2 regions of the Arthrobacter sp. J156 genome follow, and region 2 is predicted to be linked to the other one. Evidence: riboswitches for the same ligand, from Rfam matches in the RefSeq annotation. Region 2 holds a riboswitch; the other holds the start of a gene.
The links. Region 2 has a riboswitch for glycine ahead of gcvP (aminomethyl-transferring glycine dehydrogenase). Riboswitches for the same ligand answer to the same signal wherever they lie in the genome.
Positions count from the first base shown of each region.

Region 1: another riboswitch for glycine. It lies ahead of gcvP (aminomethyl-transferring glycine dehydrogenase); the one in region 2 lies ahead of gcvP (aminomethyl-transferring glycine dehydrogenase).

Region 1 covers NZ_CM149650.1:2,247,001-2,257,866, reverse strand. The annotation lists gene AC0QR5_RS10310 (glutathione S-transferase family protein) at 1-157, shown strand, start outside; gene AC0QR5_RS10305 (ribonuclease HI family protein) at 227-1,144, shown strand; gene AC0QR5_RS10300 (serine hydrolase domain-containing protein) at 1,192-2,355, shown strand; gene AC0QR5_RS10295 (hypothetical protein) at 2,265-3,053, opposite strand; gene AC0QR5_RS10290 (hypothetical protein) at 3,050-3,319, opposite strand; gene AC0QR5_RS10285 (SGNH/GDSL hydrolase family protein) at 3,430-4,197, shown strand; glycine riboswitch at 4,270-4,368, shown strand; gene gcvP (aminomethyl-transferring glycine dehydrogenase) at 4,526-7,408, shown strand; gene gcvT (glycine cleavage system aminomethyltransferase GcvT) at 7,423-8,547, shown strand; gene gcvH (glycine cleavage system protein GcvH) at 8,586-8,966, shown strand; gene glyA (serine hydroxymethyltransferase) at 8,963-10,291, shown strand; gene AC0QR5_RS10260 (L-serine ammonia-lyase) at 10,371-10,866, shown strand, end outside.
Region 2 covers NZ_CM149650.1:2,928,171-2,939,036, reverse strand. The annotation lists gene glyA (serine hydroxymethyltransferase) at 1-124, opposite strand, end outside; gene gcvH (glycine cleavage system protein GcvH) at 136-519, opposite strand; gene gcvT (glycine cleavage system aminomethyltransferase GcvT) at 568-1,689, opposite strand; gene gcvP (aminomethyl-transferring glycine dehydrogenase) at 1,701-4,553, opposite strand; glycine riboswitch at 4,707-4,806, opposite strand; gene AC0QR5_RS13530 (FadR/GntR family transcriptional regulator) at 4,964-5,749, opposite strand; gene eat (ethanolamine permease) at 5,952-7,391, shown strand; gene AC0QR5_RS13520 (glutamine synthetase family protein) at 7,466-8,848, shown strand; gene AC0QR5_RS13515 (gamma-glutamyl-gamma-aminobutyrate hydrolase family protein) at 8,829-9,590, shown strand; gene AC0QR5_RS13510 (aldehyde dehydrogenase family protein) at 9,571-10,866, shown strand, end outside.

The sequences.
Region 1 (10,866 bases), 680 kb from region 2:
GCAGATCGTCCCCGCCGGGCCGGACCTGTCCGGCTGGCTCGAACCCCACGGGCGCGAGGCGCTCGGCGGCTCGCCGTTCGGCGCGGGAACCGCCCCCGGCCCGGTCCGCGCGGAGGAGCGCGTGGCCGCGGGACACAATCCGCTCTACCCCGCCTAGGGCTGCAAGCCACCCGCACGGACCGCGCCGGTTGCCGAACCGTCGGCGGGCGGTGGCAGGATGGAATCCATGACGATCACCGCTGCCGCAGACGGTTCCGCCCTGGGCAACCCCGGCCCCGCCGGATGGGCCTGGTATGTCGACGATTCCTGCTGGGCCGCCGGAGGGTGGCCGCACGGAACCAACAACATGGGCGAGCTCATGGCCGTTCTGGACCTCTTCCGCGCGACGGAGCACGTCAAGGACGAGCACTTGCGGGTGCTGTGCGATTCGCAGTACGTCATCAACGCCGTGACCAAGTGGATGCCGGGCTGGAAGCGCAAGGGCTGGCGCAAGGCTGACGGCAAGCCCGTCCTCAACGTCGAGCTGCTCAAGGACATCGACGCGGCCATCGCCGGCCGCGACTACAGCTTCGAGTGGGTCAAGGGCCACGCCGGCCACGGACTCAACGAGGCCGCCGACGTGCGCGCCCGGGCCGCGGCCACGGCCTACCAGCGCGGATCCAGGGTCGACGCCGGCCCCGGCTTCCCCGGCGCGGAACGGTCCGCCGCCCCTGCTGCCTCCACCGGCCAGGACACGCTCTTCGCCGCCTTCGAGGACCCCGCCGAGACGGGGACGGGATCGGCCGACGTCGACGCCGTCGTCGCACTCGAGCGCGCGCTGCTGGACCCGCAGGTCCGCGCCGAGGTCGGCGAACTCAGCTACCTCCTGCACCCCGCGTTCCGCGAGATCGGATCGGGCGGCGCGTGGCGCGAGCGCGACGCCGTGATCGCGCTCCTCGTGGAACAGGCCGGGCAGGAGGCCGGGGCCGGACGGCACGCGCCCTGGCGGTTCGAGCTCCTCGAGGCCGCACCGATCGGCCCCGACGCCGTGCACGTCGCCTACCGGCTCGTGGGCCCGGGGGCGGCCACCGCCGTCGGATCCCTCTGGCAGCGCGACGCGGGCCGCTGGCGCCTGCGCCTGCGGCAGGAGACGCCGGAAACCTGACACCGGACGCCGGCGGCGCGGCTTGCCCGTGTCCCTAGACTAGGGGCGTGAGTGATACCACCCGGCCCCAGGCCACCGTCGATCCGCGTTTCGAGTCGGTCGCCGAGCTGCTGCGCAGCTACGCGGAAGAGGATCCCGGCTATACGGCGCAGCTCGCCGTCTACCACGAGGGACGGCCCGTGCTGGACCTCGCCGTCGGCCCGGACGCCGATCCCGCGGCGCTGACCGGGGTCTTCTCCTGTTCCAAGGGAGCCGCCGCGATCGTCATGGCGCTGCTCGTCCAGGAAGGCGTCCTGGACCTCGACGCGCCCGTCGCCGCCTACTGGCCGGAGTTCGCCGCGAACGGCAAGGAGGCCGTCACGGTGCGGCTGCTGTTGAGCCACCAGGCCGGGCTGCAGGGGGTCGACGGCGGGCTCACGCAGGAGGAGTACCTCGATTCGCGCCTCGGCGCCCGGATCCTCGGAGCCGCCGCCCCGCGCTGGCGGCCCGGCACGGCCCACGCCTACCACGCCTTGAGTATCGGCGTGTTCATGGAGGAGCTCGCCCGCCGCACGGCCGAGGAACGCCTGCAGGACATCTACGAGCGCCGCGTCCGCGCCCCCTACGGCATCGATTTCCACCTGGGCCTGCCCGAGGAGCTCGAGCCGCGCTACCGCGACGTGCTCAAGCCGGCCCAGCGACCCGATCCGGGATTCATCGACCCCTACGGCCACTTCGGGCTCGCCGTGAACTCGACGTCCGGCTTCGACGGGCCGGACGGCCCCAGCACGGACATCCTCGACCTGCCCAACGTCAAGGCCGTCCGGGCCGCGGGCATCGCGGCGGCCGGCGGCGTCGCGAACGCGCGCGGGCTCGCACGGCTCTACGCCGCCGCGGGCACCGGGATCGACGACGGCACGGGTGCCGTCTCCGAGCCCCTGTTGTCGGAGGGCGTGCGCACCGCGTTCGCCGAGGAACAGGTCTTCGGCCCGGATCGCTCGCACGGGCTCATGGGCGCCTTCGGGATCGTGTTCATGAAGTCCCAGCCGCGCAACGACTTCGGCTCCTGGCAGGCGTTCGGACATGACGGCGCCAACGCCTCGCTCGCGTTCTGCGATCCCGCCTACGGGACCGCCTTCGGCTACGTGCCGGCCCGCGCCGAGGAATCCGGCACGGGTTCCCGCGGCGGCCGGCTCACCGTGGCGTTGCGCCAGGCGCTGCTCGCCGGCTGAGGGCCCGATCCTGGCCGGACCGCCTCGAGCCCCAGGAGGGGCCACCCGTGGGCCGTCGGCGCGGGGTGCCGCGGCCAGCCGTGAGTCGCGAGCGGCGTTCCGGGCCGGCCCGGCGAGGCCCAGGGGACGGCGAGCACCTCGGCAAGGCGTCCGCCGGCCGCCGTGCCACCCGCCGTGCCACTGGCCAGGCCGCCGCGGCGCAGCGCCCCCTGCCCGGCGCGCAGGACCGCGAGGGCCAGTGAACGTGCCGTGCCGAGGTCCTCGGCCAGCACGCTGACCTGCGCGAACGCGTCCGCCCGGTCGCCGGCCTCGGTCGCGATCGCCGCCGTGAAGCCGGGGGTGCCCGCGAGCGGTACGTCGGCCAGCAGCTCCGCTTCCCCCGGCGACGACGAGGCCGTGCGCGGCGCCGTGATCCCGGCCCGCCACGGGCGGCCGTAGAACGGATCGCCATAGCAGGGATCCGCGGTGTCCGGCGGGGCCGGGAACGGCGATCCGGCGCAATACACGTAGCCGCCGCAACAGAGAGCCCAATGCGGCAGCCGCAGGGCCGCCAACACGTCCCCGGCCGCCGCCACGGCCGCGTGCCCCGTCAGGCCCGCCGCTCCGCGCCCGACCGCCTCCCGCGCGGCGTGCAGCTCCGCCCGGTCGCCGGGAACGTGCAGTTCAAGGCCCGGTATGCCGCCGTCCGCCGCGTTCACGCCGCGTTCCCCTCGACCGGCTCCCGCTCCCCGGGGACGCGCGGCGGCGCGCTGCTGAGCAACTGCACCGCGGTGCCGCTGCGCAGGGCACCGGGCTCGACGGGCCGCAGCGGGGACCACTCCGAGGGGGCGCCCACGGCGACGGATGAAGAGGGGCCGGGCCCCGGCGTCGTTCCCGCGGGCTGGAGGGCGGTTCCTCCCAGCCAGCCCGCGGCCACGAGGCCGACGGAGGCGACGGAAGCGAAGACGGCGTGGCGGATCTGCACGGTGGATTCCCTTCGACGGGGGCCGCCCCGGCGGGCCGCCCTCTGTGCCTCCAGCCTCCCGCGGCCGGCTGGGTGTGGACTGTGCGGGGGCGCGTCGTAGGCTGGGGATCGTGGAATACGGCAAGCGCTTCGTGGCACTGGGAGACTCCTTCACCGAGGGCGTCGGCGACGACGACCCGTCGCGCCCCAACGGCGCGCGCGGCTGGGCGGACCGCGTCGCGGAGCAGTTGTGCGCGGCCGACCCCGGCTGGGGCTACGCCAACCTCGCCATCCGCGGCAAGAAGATCCGCCAGGTCGTCGACGAGCAGCTGCCCGCCGCGCTCGAGCTCAAGCCCACCCTCGCGAGCCTGTACGCGGGCGGCAACGACATCCTGCGGCCCAGCGTGGACATCGACGAGCTCATGGAGGGCTACGCCGGCGCCGTCGCCGCGCTGCGTGCCTCCGGCGCCGAGGTGCTCCTGTTCACGGGCTTCGACTCCGCCGGCTCCGCCGTCTTCGGCAAGACCCGCGGCCGGACCGCGATCTACAACGAGTGGGTGCGCGAGATCGCCGAGCGGCACGGCGCCGTGATCGCCGACTACTGGCGCTGGCGTGAGTTCCAGGACTGGCGCTACTGGGCCCGCGACCGGCTCCACATGGGCACGCCCGGGCACACCCTCATGGCCAAGAAGGTCCTCGAGGTGCTCCGCGCCTCCGACGCCATCCGGACCCCGGAGCTGGAGGCCGCGCCCGCCCTCGGCCGGCTCGCGAAGCTCAAGGCGGACGCCGCGTGGGGCCGGGAGCACGTGCTGCCGTGGGTCAAGCGCCGCCTGACCGGGACGTCCTCGGGCGATGCGCTCACGGCCAAGTACCCCGGCTACGTCCGGCTCGCCCCGTAGCACGGCCGGGCCACTTGGATGTGGCGCGCGTCTCGGAATACAATGAACGGGTGCCCGCAGGGGCACGGCCATCGACATGCGGCGGGAGAGACCCGCTCAAGCCATGGGCGGGCGCCGTAGGAGCAATTTCCTCCCCGGGAATCTCTCAGGCCCCCGTACCGCCGCGCAGAGGCCACTCTGGAAAGAAGTCGCGCAGACTCACCGACGGTGCAAGCGGGACCCGGGAGACCGGGAACCGCGGAATCTCTCAGGTCCAATACAGAGTCGGGGAGGGAACCGAAGCTCATTCGGCGTGCGTGCACACCGACCACCACGGGAGTTCCCTTTTATGACAGCGACCACGGCCACCACCTCCACCGCTTCCGCCGCGCCGGTCTTCGCCGACCGCCACATCGGCCTCGCCTCCGACGCCGCCCGGACCATGCTCGAGGCCCTCGGCTACGCGGACCTCGACGAGCTCGTCGACACCGCCGTCCCCGCCGGCATCCGCCAGGACGCCCCGCTCGAGCTCCCCGCCGCCCTGAGCGAGGAGGAGGCCCTCGCCGCCCTCCGCGCCCTCGCCGCGAAGAACACCGTCAAGACCCAGATGATCGGCCAGGGCTTCTACGGCACCAGCACCCCGCCCGTCATCCTCCGCAACGTCCTCGAGGATCCGGCCTGGTACACCGCGTACACCCCCTACCAGCCGGAGATCTCCCAGGGCCGCCTCGAGGCGCTGCTGAACTTCCAGACCATGGTCGGCGACCTGACCGCGCTCCCGATCGCCAACGCCTCCCTGCTCGACGAGGCCTCCGCCGTCGCCGAGGCCGTGCTGCTCATGCGCCGGGCCAACAAGGCCAAGGGCGAGGCGAAGACCGTGCTCGACGCCGACCTGTTCCCGCAGACCATCAACGTCGTCCGCGGCCGCGCCGAGGCGCTCGGCTTCGAGGTCGAGGTCGTCGACCTCGCCGCGGGCCTGCCCGAGGGCGACATCTCAGGGATCGTGCTGCAGCAGCCGGGCGACTCCGGCCGGGTCGTGGACCACGCGGGCATCATCGCCGCCGCCAAGGAGCGCGGCGCCATGGTCACCGTTGCCGCCGACATCCTCTCCCTGACCCTCATCGTCCCCCCGGGCGAGCAGGGCGCCGACATCGCCGTCGGCAACACGCAGCGCTTCGGCGTCCCCCTCTTCTTCGGCGGCCCGCATGCCGCGTACATGGCCGTCCGCGCGGGCCTCGAGCGCTCCCTCCCGGGCCGCCTCGTGGGCGTGTCAAAGGACGACGCCGGTGCCCCCGCCTACCGTCTCGCCCTGCAGACCCGCGAGCAGCACATCCGCCGCGAGAAGGCCACGTCCAACATCTGCACGGCGCAGGCCCTCCTGGCCATCACGGCGTCGATGTACGGCGTCTACCACGGACCCGACGGACTCAAGGCGATCGCGCGCCGCACCCACCTCGCCGCCCGCGCGCTCGGGGACGTCCTCGCCGGCGCCGGGATCGAGCTGGCCGGGACCGAGTACTTCGACACCCTGCGCGCCTCCGTTCCGGGTCGCGCCGCCGCGGTCGTCGCCGCGGCCGAGGAGGCCGGGGTCAATCTGCGCCTCGTCGACGCCGACACCGTGGGCGTCTCGACGGACGAGACGACGACGGCGGCGCACCTCGCCGCCGTGGCCGCGGCCTTCGGCGTGGCCGACGCCGACGCCCGGGTCGCCGAGGCCCAGGCGGCGGCCGGGACGGGACTGCCGTCCGGCGTCGAACGCTCCTCGGAGTTCATGACCCACCCGATCTTCCACTCCGTGCGCTCCGAGACCCAGATGCTGCGCTACCTGCGCCGGCTCTCCGACCGCGACCTGGCGCTCGACCGCACCATGATCCCGCTGGGCTCCTGCACCATGAAGCTCAACGCGACCGCCGAGATGGAGTCCATCTCCTGGCCGGAGTTCGCCTCCATCCACCCCTACGCCCCCGAGCACCAGACAGCCGGCTGGCGCGAGCTGATCGCCGACCTCGAGGCGCGCCTGAGCACCATCACGGGCTACGCGGGCGTCTCCATCCAGCCCAACGCCGGGTCCCAGGGCGAGTACGCGGGCCTGCTCGCGATCCGCCAGTACCACCTCGCCAACGGCGACGACTCCCGCACCATCTGCCTCATCCCGGCTTCCGCGCACGGCACCAACGCGGCCTCCGCCGTCCTCGCCGGGCTCAAGGTCGTCGTCGTCAAGACCGCCTCCGACGGCACGATCGACGCCGCCGACCTCGACGCGAAGATCGACGCCCACCGCGACGCGCTCGCCGCGATCATGATCACCTACCCGTCCACGCACGGCGTCTACGACGCCGACGTGCGCGAGGTCTGCGACAAGGTCCACGCCGCGGGCGGCCAGGTCTACATCGACGGCGCCAACATGAACGCCCTCGTCGGGCTGGCCCGGCCCGGACACTTCGGCGGCGACGTCTCCCACCTGAACCTGCACAAGACCTTCTGCATCCCGCACGGCGGCGGCGGCCCCGGCGTCGGCCCCGTCGCGGTCGCCGAGCACCTCGTGCCGTTCCTCCCCGGCTCCCCGGCCGGCGCCTCCAACGGCAACGACGGCACCCCCGTCACGGCCACGCCGTACGGCTCCGCGGGCGTCCTGCCGATCTCCTGGGCGTACGTCGCCATGATGGGCGGCGAGGGCCTGACCGCCGCCACCAAGAACGCCCTGCTCGCCGCGAACTACATCGCCGCGCGGCTCAACGAGCACTTCCCGGTGCTCTACACGGGCAACCGCGGGCTCGTGGCCCACGAGTGCATCCTGGACCTGCGCGAGCTCACCGCGAAGACCGGGGTCACCGCCGAGGACGTCGCCAAGCGCCTCATCGACTACGGCTTCCACGCGCCGACCCTGTCCTTCCCCGTGGCCGGCACGCTCATGGTGGAGCCGACCGAGTCGGAGGACCTCGGTGAGATCGAGCGCTTCATCGAGGCGATGACCGCCATCCGCGCCGAGATGGACCAGGTCCTGGCCGGGGACTTCAGCGTGGAGGAGTCCCCGCTGCGCCACGCCCCGCACACCGCCTCCGCCGTCGTCTCCAGCGACTGGGACCGCAAGTACCCGCGCGAGCAGGCCGCCTTCCCGGTGGCCCGCCTGCGCCAGGACAAGTACTTCCCGCCCGTCGGGCGCATCGACGGCGCCGCCGGAGACCGCAACCTGATCTGCTCCTGCCCCGCGCCCGAGGCGTTCGAGGACTAAGAAAGGCACCCGCCATGACCGAACAGACCACCACCTCGCGCCGCACGGCGCTCCACGACGAGCACGCCGCCCTCGGCGCGTCCTTCACCGACTTCGGCGGCTGGGACATGCCGCTCAAGTACGGCTCCGAGCTCGCCGAGCACAAGGCCGTGCGCAGCGCGGCCGGCCTCTTCGACCTCTCCCACATGGGCGAGGTCTGGGTGCAGGGCCCGCAGGCCGCCGCGTTCCTGAACCACGCCCTCGTCGGCAACCTCGCCGTGATGGCCGTGGGCAAGGCCAAGTACTCGCTGATCTGCAACGCCGACGGCGGGATCATTGACGACCTGATCACCTACCGCCGGGCCGAGGACCGCTTCCTCGTGGTCCCCAACGCCGGCAACGCGGCCACCGTCGCCGCGGCGCTGGCCGAGCGGGCCGCCGGCTTCGACGTCGAGGTCGTCGACGCCTCCGCCGAGACCTCGCTCGTCGCCGTGCAGGGCCCGGCGGCCGAGGCGATCCTGCTCGGACTCGTCCCCGCCGCATCGGCCGGGATCGTCACGGGCATGAAGTACTACGCCGCCGACGAGGTCGCCGTGGCCGGCATCGACGTGCTCCTGGCCCGCACGGGATACACCGGCGAGGACGGCTTCGAGCTCTACGTTCCCAACGCGCGGGCCGCCGGGCTGTGGCGGGCCCTGCTCGCCGCGGGCGCGGACGCCGGCCTGATCCCGGCGGGCCTGGCCTGCCGCGACTCGCTGCGCCTCGAGGCCGGCATGCCGCTCTACGGCAACGAGCTCGGCCTGGACACGACGCCGTTCGAGGCGGGCCTGGGCCCGGTGGTCTCCTTCAAGAAGGAGGACGACTTCGTGGGACGCGCGGCCCTCGAGGCCGCGAAGGCCGCCGGGCCGCGCCGCGTCCTCGTCGGCCTCAAGGGCCTCGGCCGCCGCGCCGGGCGTTCGCACTACCCTGTGATGAAGGACGGCAAGACGGTCGGCGAGGTCACCTCCGGACAGCCCAGCCCCACGCTCGGCTACCCGGTGGCCCTCGCCTACGTCGACGCCGCCCTGGCCGAGACCGGCACCCGCCTCGACGTCGACCTGCGCGGCAAGGCGGAGCCCTTCGAGGTCGTCACCCTGCCCTTCTACCAGCGCCAGAAGTAGCACCCACCAGGCACCGCCTTCCCGAAAGGAACACCACCATGAGCAAGGTCCTCTCCACCCTCCGCTACTCCGCCGAGCACGAATGGATCGACGGATCCACCCCGGCCAAGGTCGGCATCTCCCAGATCGCCGCCGACGCCCTGGGCGACGTCGTCTACGTCGACCTGCCCGAGGTCGGCGCCTCCATCACCGCCGGCGAGTCCTGCGGCGAGGTCGAGTCCACCAAGTCCGTCTCCGACCTCTACGCCCCCGTGACGGGGACGATCGTCGAGGTCAACCAGGAGGCCATCGACAACCCGGCCCTGCTCAACGAGGACCCCTACGGCGCCGGCTGGCTTTTCACCGTCGAGGTCTCCGAGGAGGGCCCGCTGCTCTCGGCGCAGGACTACGCCTCCGCCAACGGCGGAGACGTCGAGTGAGCACCACCACGTATGAGCCGGTGGTCGCGGGGTCGTTGACGGCGTCGTTGGCCGCGTTGGATCCGGAGGTCGCTGCGGGGATCGACGCGGAGCTGTCGCGGCAGCGGGGCGGTCTGGAGATGATCGCTTCGGAGAACCACACGGCGCAGGCGGTGATGGCGGCGCAGGGTTCGGTGTTGACGAACAAGTATGCCGAAGGGTACCCGGGGCGCCGGTACTACGGTGGGTGCGAGCACGTGGACGTGATCGAGTCGCTGGCGATCGAGCGGGTCAAGGCGCTCTTCGGGGCGGGTTTCGCGAACGTGCAGCCTCATTCGGGGGCCCAGGCCAACGCGTCGGTGATGCACGCGCTGATCCGTCCCGGCGACACGGTGCTGGGGTTGAATCTGGCCCATGGCGGGCACTTGACGCACGGGATGAAGATCAACTTCTCCGGCCGCTTGTACACGATCGTCCCGTACGGGGTGGACGAGTCCAGCTACGAGGTGGACATGGACGAGGTCGAGGCCCTGGCGTTGGAGCACCGGCCGAAGCTGATCGTGGCCGGTTGGTCGGCGTATCCGCGGCAGCTGGACTTCGCCCGCTTCCGGGCGATCGCGGATGCGGTCGGGGCGTACCTGATGGTGGACATGGCGCATTTCGCGGGCCTGGTCGCGGCGGGGCTGCATCCCTCCCCGGTCCCGCACGCGCACGTGGTGACCTCCACGACGCACAAGACGCTGGCGGGCCCGCGCGGCGGAATCATCCTCTCCAACGATCCGGAGATCGCCAAGAAGGTCAACTCCGCGGTGTTCCCGGGGCAGCAGGGCGGGCCGTTGGAGCACGTGATCGCGGGCAAGGCGGTCGCGTTCAAGATCGCCGCGGGCGAGGAGTTCGCCGAGCGCCAGGCGCGGACCCTGGCCGGGGCGCGGATCCTGGCCGAACGCCTCACCCGCCCGGACGTGGCCTCGCGGGGGATCAGCGTCTTGACCGGGGGCACGGACGTGCACCTGGTGCTGGTGGACCTGCGGGATTCGGTGCTCGACGGGCAGCAGGCGGAGGATCTGCTCGCGTCCGTGGAGATCACGGTGAACCGCAACGCGGTCCCGTTCGATCCGCGCCCGCCGATGGTGACCTCGGGGCTGCGGATCGGGACCCCGGCCCTGGCCACACGTGGCTTCTCCGAGGCAGCGTTCGCCGAGGTCGCGGACGTGATCGCCGAGGCCCTGATCGCCGGGACCGACGAAAACGGTGCCGATCCGGAGACCCTGGCCGGCCTGAAGGAACGCGTCGAGGCCCTCGCCACCGCCCACCCCCTCTACCCGGACCTGCCGAACCTCGGCTGAGCCCCGGACCGTGCACCACGGGCCCGGGACCGGACCGGTTCCGGGCCCGTAGTGCATCCACGCAAAGGAATCCCCACCCATGGCCATCAGCGTCTTCGACCTCTTCAGCGTCGGCATCGGACCGTCGTCGTCCCACACCGTGGGGCCCATGCGCGCCGCCTTCCGCTTCGTCGAGGGGCTCGCCGAACGGGGCCTCGTCGCGCCCACCGAGGGCCTGCGGATCGACCTCTACGGCTCGCTCGCCGCCACGGGGCGCGGCCACGGCACGTTCACCGCGGTCATGCTCGGCCTCGAGGGCTTCCAGCCCGAGCTGATCCTCCCCGAGCAGGTCGACCAGCGGATCGCGGACCAGGAGGCGAGCGGCGTCCTGCGCCTCGCCGCCGAGCTCGGGGCGCGCAAGGACCTCGCCTACGGGGTGCCGGACATGGTCCAGCACCCGCTCACCGTCCTGCCCCGACACACCAACGGGATGCGCTTCCAGGCCCTGGGGGCCGACGGGGCCGCCCTGGCCGACGAGACCTACTTCTCGATCGGCGGCGGGTTCATCGTCCGCGAGGGCGAGGAGGACGCCGTCG
Region 2 (10,866 bases):
CAAGACCCTCGCGCTGGCGGGCGAGTTCGTCATCGATCTTCGCAGCGACTTCAGGATCCAGAACGGACAGGTTCGTGTCCAGGGACGGCGCAACCACCTGCTCCAACGCTGATGTTGTCGTCATGCCCGCCCCGCTCACAGCTCGCCACCGTTGGCGGTTGCATATTCCTCAGCGGACATCAGCGGGCCCTCTTCGGTGACCGCTACCTTAAAGAGCCAGCCGGCGCCATAGGGGTCGCTGTTGATCAGGGCAGGATCGGAGACCACGCCGTCGTTGACCTCGGTGACCTCACCGGTGACCGGGGCGTAAAGGTCCGAGACGGACTTGGTGGATTCGACCTCGCCGCAGGTCTCCCCTGCCGTTACCGTCGAGCCGACCTCGGGCAGGTCCACATACACAATGTCGCCCAAGGCATCAGCCGCGACGGCAGAGATGCCGATCCCGACCGGGCCGGATCCGTCAGCAGCAACCCATTCGTGCTCAGCGGAGTACTTCAGTTCAGCAACAACTTTGCTCATCGATATTTTCCTTTTCTACGTTATGAGATGTGTCGGCGGGGAGCCGGGCTACTTGTCGCGCTTATAAAACGGCAGTGCCACGACTTCGAAGGGCTCTGCCTTGCCGCGAAGGTCGATATCCAACCTGGTGCCAGGTTCTGAGTGTTCGACATCGACGTAGGCCATGGCGATCGGGTAGCCCAAGGTGGGACTTGGCTGCCCGGAAGTTACCTCACCGACGACGGTGCCGTCCTTGAGGACCGGGTAGTGGCTGCGGCCAGCCCTGCGTCCCAGACCCTTGAGGCCCACAAGCTTGCGGCCGGCGGTGGACCCTGCGCCCAGGGCCTTGAGTTCTCCCAGCACTGCTTTGCCAACGAAGTCCGATTCCTTCGCGAGGGAGACTACCGGCCCCAGGCCTGCGGCGTATGGGTTGCCGTCGCGGGAGAGCTCGTTGCCGTACAGCGGCATCCCAGCTTCCAGGCGCAGTGAGTCGCGGCAGGCCAGGCCGGCCGGGATGAGCCCCTGTCCGGCGCCATTCTCCAGCAACGCCTCCCACAAGGCGGGGGCGTCCTCATTGGGAACGTAAATTTCGAAGCCGTCCTCGCCGGTGTACCCGGTCCGGGCCAGCAGCAGGTCGTGCCCGTTAATTTCCACCTCGACAGCTGCGTAGTACTTCAGCTCAGTCACCAGCGGGTGCTGCCGGGCAGGGACCAGGGACAGCAGGATCGCTTCGGCGTTGGGCCCCTGCACGGCTATCAGTGACGTGACCGTGGACACGTCCTCGACCGTGACGTTGAAGTCAGCTGCGCGCTGAGCCAATTCTGAAACGACAACCCCGGCGTTTCCTGCGTTCGGGACCACGAGGTAAGTCTGCTCTGCGCGGCGGTAGGAAATCAGGTCATCAATGATGCCGCCGTCCTTCTGGCAGATCAGTGAGTACTTGGCCCTGCCTACGGCTACTGCGGACAGCTTGCCGGCCAGGGCGTAATCGAGGAAGGCCGCGGCGTCCGGTCCGGTGACCCAGACTTCTCCCATGTGGGAGAGGTCGAACAGGCCGGCGGCGTTACGCACCGCGTGGTGCTCCGCCAACTCAGAGCTGTATTTCAGGGGCATCTGCCAGCCGCCGAAGTCGGTGAAGGAGGCGCCGGCAATTTTGTGCTGCTCGTACAGCGCGGTGTACTTCTCAGTCATTGTAAATTTCCTTACTGTTCGAATGCTTCAAGCGGTGGGCAGGAGCAGACGAGGTTTCGGTCTCCGGCAGCACCTTCGATGCGTCCGACGGGCGGGAAGTACTTGTCCTGCTGAAGGGAGTGCACGGGGAAGGCGGCCTGCTCTCGGGGGTAGGCACGGTCCCAGTCAGTGGAAACGACGGCAGCGGCCGTGTGCGGGGCGTTGCGCAGTGGGGACTTTTCCACAGGGAAGTCGCTGTTGGCAACCTGGTCGATTTCGGCGCGGATGAGGATCATGGCTTCGATGAAGCGGTCGATCTCGGCGAGGTCCTCTGACTCGGTGGGTTCTACCATGAGTGTGCCGGCCACCGGGAAGGACAGCGTGGGGGCGTGGAAGCCGAAGTCGATTAGACGCTTTGCCACATCTTCTGCCGTGACACCCGTACGCGCCGTCAGCTCGCGGAGGTCAAGGATGCACTCGTGCGCCACCAGTCCGGTTTCGCCGGTGTACAGGACCGGGAAATGCTCGTCGAGCCGGGCGGCAACGTAGTTAGCAGCCAGGAGTGCGGACTTGGTGGCCTCGGTCAGGCCCTGGCCGCCCATGAGCTTTACGTACGCCCAGGAGATCGGCAGGACTCCGGCGGAGCCGAAGCGGGAAGCGGAGATGGCGACGCCGTGGCCGGCTTCGTGGGCTGACTTGTTGGCGTCGCTGGGCATGAACGGTGCCAGGTGCGCTTTGGCAGCGACCGGTCCAACGCCGGGTCCGCCGCCGCCGTGGGGGATGCAGAAGGTCTTGTGCAGGTTCAGGTGGGAGACGTCGCCGCCGAACTTGCCCGGCTGTGCCAGGCCAACGAGGGCGTTGAGGTTCGCGCCGTCGATGTAGACCTGGCCGCCGGCGGCGTGGATGGCGTCGCAAACCTCCCGGACGTCGGCGTCGTACACGCCGTGCGTGGACGGGTAGGTGATCATGATGCAGGACAGGGAGTCTTTGTTGGCCTCGATCTTGGCGTACAGGTCGGCGTGGTCGATGGTGCCGTCGGCGGCGGTGGCTACCACCACCACCTTCATGCCGGCCAGGACTGCGGACGCTGCGTTGGTGCCGTGTGCCGAAGCGGGAATGAGGCAGACGTTGCGCTGCGCCTCGCCGCGGGAGTGGTGGTAGCCGCGGATGGCCAGCAAGCCGGCGAGTTCGCCCTGGGATCCGGCGTTGGGCTGGATGGAGACCTGGTCGTAGCCGGTGATTTCGGCGAGGTCCGCTTCCAGGCCGGCGATGAGTTCGCGCCAGCCTTCGGTCTGGGAGTCCGGTGCGAAGGGGTGGATGGAGGCGAATTCGGGCCAGGAGATGGCTTCCATCTCGGCCGTGGCGTTCAGCTTCATGGTGCAGGAACCCAGCGGGATCATGGTGCGGTCCAGTGCAAGGTCCCGGTCGCTGAGCTTGCGGATGTAACGCAGCAGCTGGGTCTCTGAGCGGTGGGTGTTGAACACCGGGTGCTGCAGGTAGCTGGTGGTGCGCCGCACCGAATCAGGGAGTTCGAAACCGGCAGCGTTCACGACGGGGCCGGCGCCAAAGGCGACGGCCACCGCGGAGAGGATCTCCGGGGTTGTGGTTTCATCAACCGATACGCCAACGGTGTCGGCATCGATGAAGCGCAGGTTGATGCCGCGCGCTTCGGCGGCGGTGATCACCTTGGCGGCGTTGGCCGGTACGCGGACGGTCAGGGTATCGAAGAAGGTCTCGGACACCAGTTCACGGCCGGCTCGCTTCAGGGTAGCGGCGAGGGCGCGGGCGTTGGTGTGGACGTTTTCGGCGATCGCCTTCAGGCCGTCGGGGCCGTGGTACACGGCGTACATCGAAGCCACGACAGCCAGCAACGCCTGGGCCGTGCAGATGTTGGACGTAGCCTTTTCTCTGCGGATGTGCTGCTCCCGCGTCTGAAGCGCCAATCGGTAGGCGGGAACGCCGGCGTTGTCCTTGGAGACGCCGACCAGGCGGCCGGGCATGGAACGCTCCAGGCCTTTTTGGACTGCCATATAAGCAGCATGCGGGCCGCCGAAGAACAAGGGCACGCCGAAACGCTGAGCGGAGCCGACGGCGATGTCCGCACCCTGCTCGCCGGGAGGAGTGATGAGGGTAAGGGCGAGCAGATCGGCGGCGACGGTCACCAGGGCGCCGCGTTCCTTTGCGGCGGCTATCACTGAGCTGTGGTCAAAAACCCGGCCGGAAACGCCAGGCTGCTGGAGTACTACACCGTTGATTGCACCGTCGGGCAATCCCTTGGAGAGGTCCGCGACCTCAACTTCGAAGCCGAGGGCCTCGGCGCGGCCCTTTACGATAGCAATGGTCTGTGGCAGGCAGTCTGCATCCAGCACCGTCTTGCCCTCAAGGGCGTCCTTGGTCTTGTTGGCCCGGCGCATCAGAAGCACAGCTTCAGCGACAGCGGTGGCTTCGTCCAAAAGTGATGCGTTGGCGATGGGCAGGCCCACCAGATCCTGGATCATGGTCTGGAAGTTCAGCAGCGCTTCGAGGCGGCCCTGGGAAATTTCGGGCTGGTACGGGGTGTAGGCGGTGTACCAGGCAGGGCCTTCGAGGATGTTGCGGCGGATCACTGGCGGCGTGAAGGCGCTGTAGTAGCCCTGACCGATCATCTGCACTGCAGTCTTGTTTTTGTTCGCCAGTCGGCGGAGCTCCGCGAGTACCTCCGATTCGCTCAACGCCTCCTTGAGCTGAAGGGGGGTCTCCCGGCGGATCGACTGTGGGACGGCGGAATCAACCAGCCCATCAACGCTGTCGTAACCGACGTATTTGAGCATGGTGTCAACGTCGGAGGAGTTGCGTGTGCCGATGTGCCGGTCAACGAATGCAGGAACGGATGACTGAATGGTCATGAGGAACTCCAAAGATCAGGTGGCTGGAAAGCCACTTTGAGTCGGGTTCCTCCCCGCTCTGTATTGGACCTGAGAGTTTCCGCAGGACCTGCTTTTAGCAGGCGCCGCTTGCACCGTCGGTGAGCCAGAGATTTGGCTGCTTTTCAGAGTTGCCTAACCGCGGCGGTACGTGGGCCTGAGAGATTCCTGGGGAGGAGTTGCTCCTACGGCGCCTGACTGGAACGTACCGGCAGGACTCTCCCGCCGCAGATCATAAGCAGTTTCACATGTAGGTGATACGGGCCACAACGTTAGCGTGCATGGGATCACTTTGCAACCGGCTGAACTCTTTTCAAGAAATTCTTGGATACCGCTGACTAGGCCAAGGGCTGTCTCAAGCGCTCCAGAAAAGAGACCCGATGTGCCAGAGGTCAGTTGAATACCTGGACGATTGCCGGGTTTGCGAGGGAATCGGACGGCGCTGGGGCTGGCGCGCCAGGGGAGCCGAGGAATCCGTTCAGCAGCGAAGCGGTTCCTTCCAAGTGGTCCTGAGTGGCTTTGAAAGCCGTCTCGTGGTCTCCGCGCAGGATAGCGTCAACGATCGCTTGATGCTGCTGGTTGGAGTGCTCCAGGTTGGGCTCCAAAAAGGGAATGCGATCCAATAGATCGCTGACTCGGGCCCGGACATCTGCCACTGCTGCAGCCAGGCTTGGTGAACCCGTTACTTCTGCAATCGCGACGTGGAATCTGGCGTCCTTGGGCCGGTACAGGTCCGAGGGTGCTGCTGCTACCTCGGCCAAAGTGTCCAGTAAATGTCTGCGTTGAGCTGGAGAAAGCCGCGCCCTGGCGGCCAACGATGCAGCCGCCGGCTCCAAAACGCTTCGAAATGTGAGTGCATCCTCGACCTCATCCGGATCTAAGTCCGCGGGCCGCACAGGATCTACGAATCGGCGCTTGGCAACGTAGGTGCCGCCGTAGCGGCCGCGCTGAACCTCCACGTAACCCGCCTTTTGCAACTCCGCCAACGCATCACGCAAGGTGGCCCGTGATACGCCCAGCAACTCAGCAAGCTCACGCTCCGCCGGCAACTTGGCTCCGGCGCTGAACAGTCCCAGCTTGATGTTTTGAAGCAGTCTCTCGATTGTTTCTTCGAAAGCGTTCCCATTTCTGACAGGGCGAAGGAACCGGGCTGGTGTCTCGAACGGGGCGTCTTCCATAGGTCAATCATATTCCGGTATAGAAAAATACCTATGGATGCACCCCAAATGGGCAGTCAAGCGGAGGACATGAAGCGGCTTTAACTAAAAATTACGAGAAGTTGGCCCCGCGGCTTGACGCCCAGCGTGACCTGACCCACACTGTTTGAAGACTTATGGACTGTAAATAGACCATTACCTCTTTTGGAAGAAGGCAAACAGTATGACACCTTCGCATTCGAACAAGCCTGTCAAAGACGACACCGGCTATCTTGAGCACCGCCAATTGAAGCGCGGGGCCGCAGGATGGGTGCTGCTGGCAGGGCTGGGTGTTGCGTACGTTATTTCTGGAGATTTCGCTGGTTGGAACCTGGGTTTGGCCCAAGGCGGCTGGGGCGGACTCCTCATCGCGTTTGTGCTCATTGGCATCATGTACACCTGCATGGTGTTCGGGTTGGCGGAACTTTCATCCACACTGCCGGCCGCTGGTGCCGGTTACGGTTTCGCGCGGAGGGCTCTGGGTCCGCTTGGCGGGTTCGCCACCGGAATGGCGGTGCTGATCGAGTACGCCGTGGCGCCAGCAGCCATCGCAATTTTCATTGGGGGATATATAGAGGCGCTGGGGCTGTTCGGGCTCACGAACTCCTGGCCGGTCTACCTCGCCACCTATGCCGTGTTTATCGGGATCCACCTACGCGGTGTCGGCGAGGCATTGAAGATGATTTTCGCGATCACTGCGGTCGCGGTCGTAGCCCTGGCCGCTGTCGTCATTGGTCTGATCCCGCATTTCAACCCGGCAAATCTTTTTGACATCGTTCCCGACGGTTCGCCGGCCTCGAGCGCTTTCCTTCCCATGGGCATCAGCGGAGTCCTCGCAGCTTTCGTGTACGCCATCTGGTTCTTTCTCGCCGTCGAAGGCGTGCCCCTGGCAGCTGAAGAAACCGCCAATCCCAAAAAAGACATGCCCCGGGGCATCATCGTCGCTGTGCTCATCCTGGTCGTTTTTGGTTCACTGATGCTTATTCTTGTTCCCGGCGCGGCCGGCGCGTCGGCTATGAGCGAATCCGACAACCCCCTGCCGGAAGCACTCCGTCTGGCTTACGGCGGCAACACAGTTCTTGCCGACTTCGTTAACTACGCAGGTCTGGCAGGGCTCGTCGCCAGCTTCTTTTCCATCATTTACGCCTACTCACGGCAACTCTTTGCTTTGTCCCGCGCCGGATACCTCCCCAAGTGGCTGTCGCTAACCGGCAAACGACGCACACCCTACTGGGCGCTCATCGTGCCAGGTACCATAGGCTTCATCCTGGCTGCCACCACAGGCAACGGTGGTCTGCTCATCAACATCGCCGTGTTCGGCGCCACCGTTTCCTATGTCCTGCTGAATCTCTCCCACATCGTGCTGCGAAGGAAAGAACCGGACCTCCCCCGCGGCTACCGGACTCCCGGCGGTGTGGTCACCACCTCAATCGCGCTGGTCCTTGCTGCTGTGGCTGTCGTCGCCACCTTCGTTGTCGATGTCCTCGCCGCATCCATCACGGCGGCAGTTTTCGGTGCCGCCCTCCTCTACTACTGGTTCTACAGCAGGCACCGGATTGTCGCAGGAGCACCCGAAGAGGAATTCGCCCAACTGGCCGCGGCCGAGGCAGAACTTAAAAGCTGAAGCCAATCCGTGCGGGTTGACAGCCCGCACCAAAATCCACCCCTAAAGACCGAGATCGAAGTTACGGAAATAAAATGACACACCCTAACGCAGGAAACCCCTCCAACGCTCAGCTGAGCGTTGAGCAACTGAGGGAAAAGGTAGCCTCAGGCGAAATCGACACCGTAGTTGTTGCCATCACTGACTCCCAGGGCCGCCTCCAGGGAAAGCGCTGTGGGGCCAGGTCTTTCCTTGAAGACGTGCTCGGTCACGGCGCTGAAGGGTGCAACTACCTTCTTACGGTGGACGTGGAGATGACGACCATGGACGGCTATGCCATGTCCTCCTGGGAAAACGGCTACGGTGACATGGTTATGCGTCCGGACATGGACACCTTGCGCCTGGTGCCGTGGCTGGAGGGTACGGCGATGGTCTTGTGCGACGTTCTGTGGCTCGATGGCCGCCCGGTGAGCCAGTCACCGCGCCAGATTCTCCGTGCGCAGGTGGAAAGGCTGGAAGCCCTGGGCTACCGTGCCCACATCGGTACAGAGCTCGAGTTCATCATGTTCGATGACACCTACGAGGAAGCCTGGGACAAGAAGTACGAAGGCCTGACCGCCTCAAGCCGCTACAACGTTGACTACTCGCTTCTGGCCACGGCCCGGCTGGAACCGGTGATCCGCAACATCCGAACAGGCATGGAAAAGGCCGGCCTCATTGTGGAGTCGTCCAAAGGCGAATGCAACCTGGGTCAGAATGAAATTACTTTCCGGTACGCAGATGCACTTACCAACTGCGACAACCACGCCTTTTACAAAAATGGCGCCAAAGAGATTGCAGCCCAGCATGGAAAAAGCATCACGTTCATGGCCAAGTTCAACGAACGTGAAGGCAGCTCGTGCCACATCCACTTCAGCCTGACAGATCTGGACGGCAACCCTGTGTTGCCGGGCGATGGTCAGCATGGCTTCAGCCCAGTCATGGAGCAGTATATTGCCGGGCAGCTGGCCGTCATGCAGGAACTGTCCTACTTCCTGGCACCGAACATCAACTCCTACAAACGGTTCGTTGAGGGCAGCTTCGCACCTACGGCCATCGCATGGGGCATGGACAACCGCAGCTGTGCCCTGCGCGTCGTCGGCCGTGGAGCAAGCCTGAGGGTTGAAAACCGGGTCGGAGGCGGAGACGTCAACCCCTACCTGGCCGCCGCTGCCCTCATTGCCGGTGCCATCCACGGTATTGAAAACAAACTCCCCCTGGAACCCATCACCACCGGCAGCGCCTACCAGTCGGATGCAGACCGCATCCCGACCACACTGCGTGACGCCCGCGCACTGCTGATCAACAGCGAGATCGCCCGCAAGGCCTTCGGTGACGAAGTGGTGAAGCACTACGCGCACGCCGCCGACATCGAGATCAAGGCTTTCGATAGCGCCATCACAGATTGGGAGCGTAAGCGTGTCTTCGAACGCCTCTAACATGTACCGTCCCCGCATCGGCCTGACCACCTATTACCAGGAAGCTTCCTGGGGTGTCTGGACACAGGATGCCGCCGTACTCCCGGGAACATATGTTCAAGCCGTTGTGGCGGCAGGCGGCACGCCCATCCTTCTCCCGCCCGTGGGAACGGACCCTACAGTTGTCGAGCTGCTTGATGGACTCATCATCTCCGGGGGAAGTGACGTAGGGCCGGAGAACTATGGGGCAGAAGCGCACGAACTTACCCGACCCCAGCCTCATCGGGACCTTCACGACATCGCTTTGACCCGTGCAGCACTGGCTGCAGAACTTCCGCTCTTTTCCATTTGCAGGGGAGCTCAAATCCTCAACGTGGCGCTGGGCGGTTCGCTCATCCAGCACATCCCCGATGTGAATCCCGAAGCCCAGTACCAGCCGGCACCAGGCGTTTTTGGGAACGTTGAATTTACCACAGCACCGGGGAGCATCTCCGCGGATCTGCTCGGTCCCCGCGCCAGCGCACCCTGCTACCACCACCAGGCGATGGACAGTATTGCCGACGGACTGTACGTCACCGCAGCAGCAGCTGACGGCACCGTCGAAGCCCTGGAAACCACATCTGGGGGATGGGTTCTGGGCGTACAGTTCCACCCCGAACAAAATCCAGACGACCTTCGGCTATTCAACGGATTCGTCGAAGCAGCACTCAACTACCGCAAAGAACGAACGGAGAGTCCGGTCAATGTCCACCAGCACGTTTGACGTACTAAACCCAGCCACCGAAGATGTCATTGAGACTGTATCCCTTGCCTCGCTGGAGGACACAGACAGGGCTATCGAAAAAGCGGCTGCAGCCTTTGAAACGTGGCGTCACGTCGCCCCTGCAGACAGGGCACTCCTGCTGCGCCGGTTCGCCGCCGCAGTAGATGCAGATCTGGAAAACCTCGCTCAGCTGGAGGTCCTGAACGCAGGCCACACCATCGGCAATGCCCGCTGGGAAGCCGGCAACGTCCGCGACGTCCTGACCTACTACTCCGCAGCACCCGAACGGCACCTTGGTCAGCAGATTCCAGTAGCTGGCGGGGTGAACGTGACATTCCACGAACCCCTGGGAGTTGTTGGGGTCATCGTGCCTTGGAACTTCCCCATGCCCATCGCAGCTTGGGGCTTCGCGCCCGCGCTGGCTGCAGGCAACACGGTCGTCCTGAAACCGGCCGAACTGACGCCACTGACCGCCATCCGCCTCGGGCAGCTTGCACAGGCAGCAGGGCTGCCCGAAGGGGTCCTGCAAATTATTCCGGGCAAGGGTTCAATTGTCGGGGAACGTTTCGTTACCCATCCTGCCGTCCGTAAAGTCGTCTTCACCGGCTCAACCGGCGTCGGAAAGCGGATCATGGCCGGCTGCGCTGACCAGCTCAAGCCGGTCACCCTGGAACTGGGTGGCAAGAGCGCCAACATCATTTTCGCCGATTCCGACCTTGAAGCCGCTGCATCAGCGGCTCCAGGGGGCGCTTTTGACAATGCAGGGCAGGACTGCTGCTCCCGCTCCAGAATCCTGGTCCAAGCAAGTGTTTATGAAAAGTTCCTCGGACTCCTGGAACCCGTAGTCAAGGCCCTGAAGGTCGGGGACCCCAGCAACGAGGAATCCTTCATGGGACCGCTGATTTCGGCTGCCCAGCACCGCACAGTATCCAGCTTTGTCCCTGACGGCACCTCCATCGCCTTCCAGGGGTCCGCACCGGACGGCAAGGGCTTCTGGTTCCCACCCACTGTCTTGACGCCCTCACGCGAAGACCGTGTGATGCACGAGGAAATTTTCGGACCCGTTGTAGCTGTCGTCCCTTTCAAGGACGAAGCGGACGCGCTCCGCCTGGCCAACGACTCCATCTACGGGCTCTCAGGATCCATTTGGACCCGGGACGTCGGGCAGGCACTGAGGATGGCCCGTGGCCTCGAATCCGGAAACCTTTCCGTGAACTCGCATTCATCCGTCAGGTACTCCACACCCTTCGGAGGCTTCAAGCAGTCAGGTCTGGGA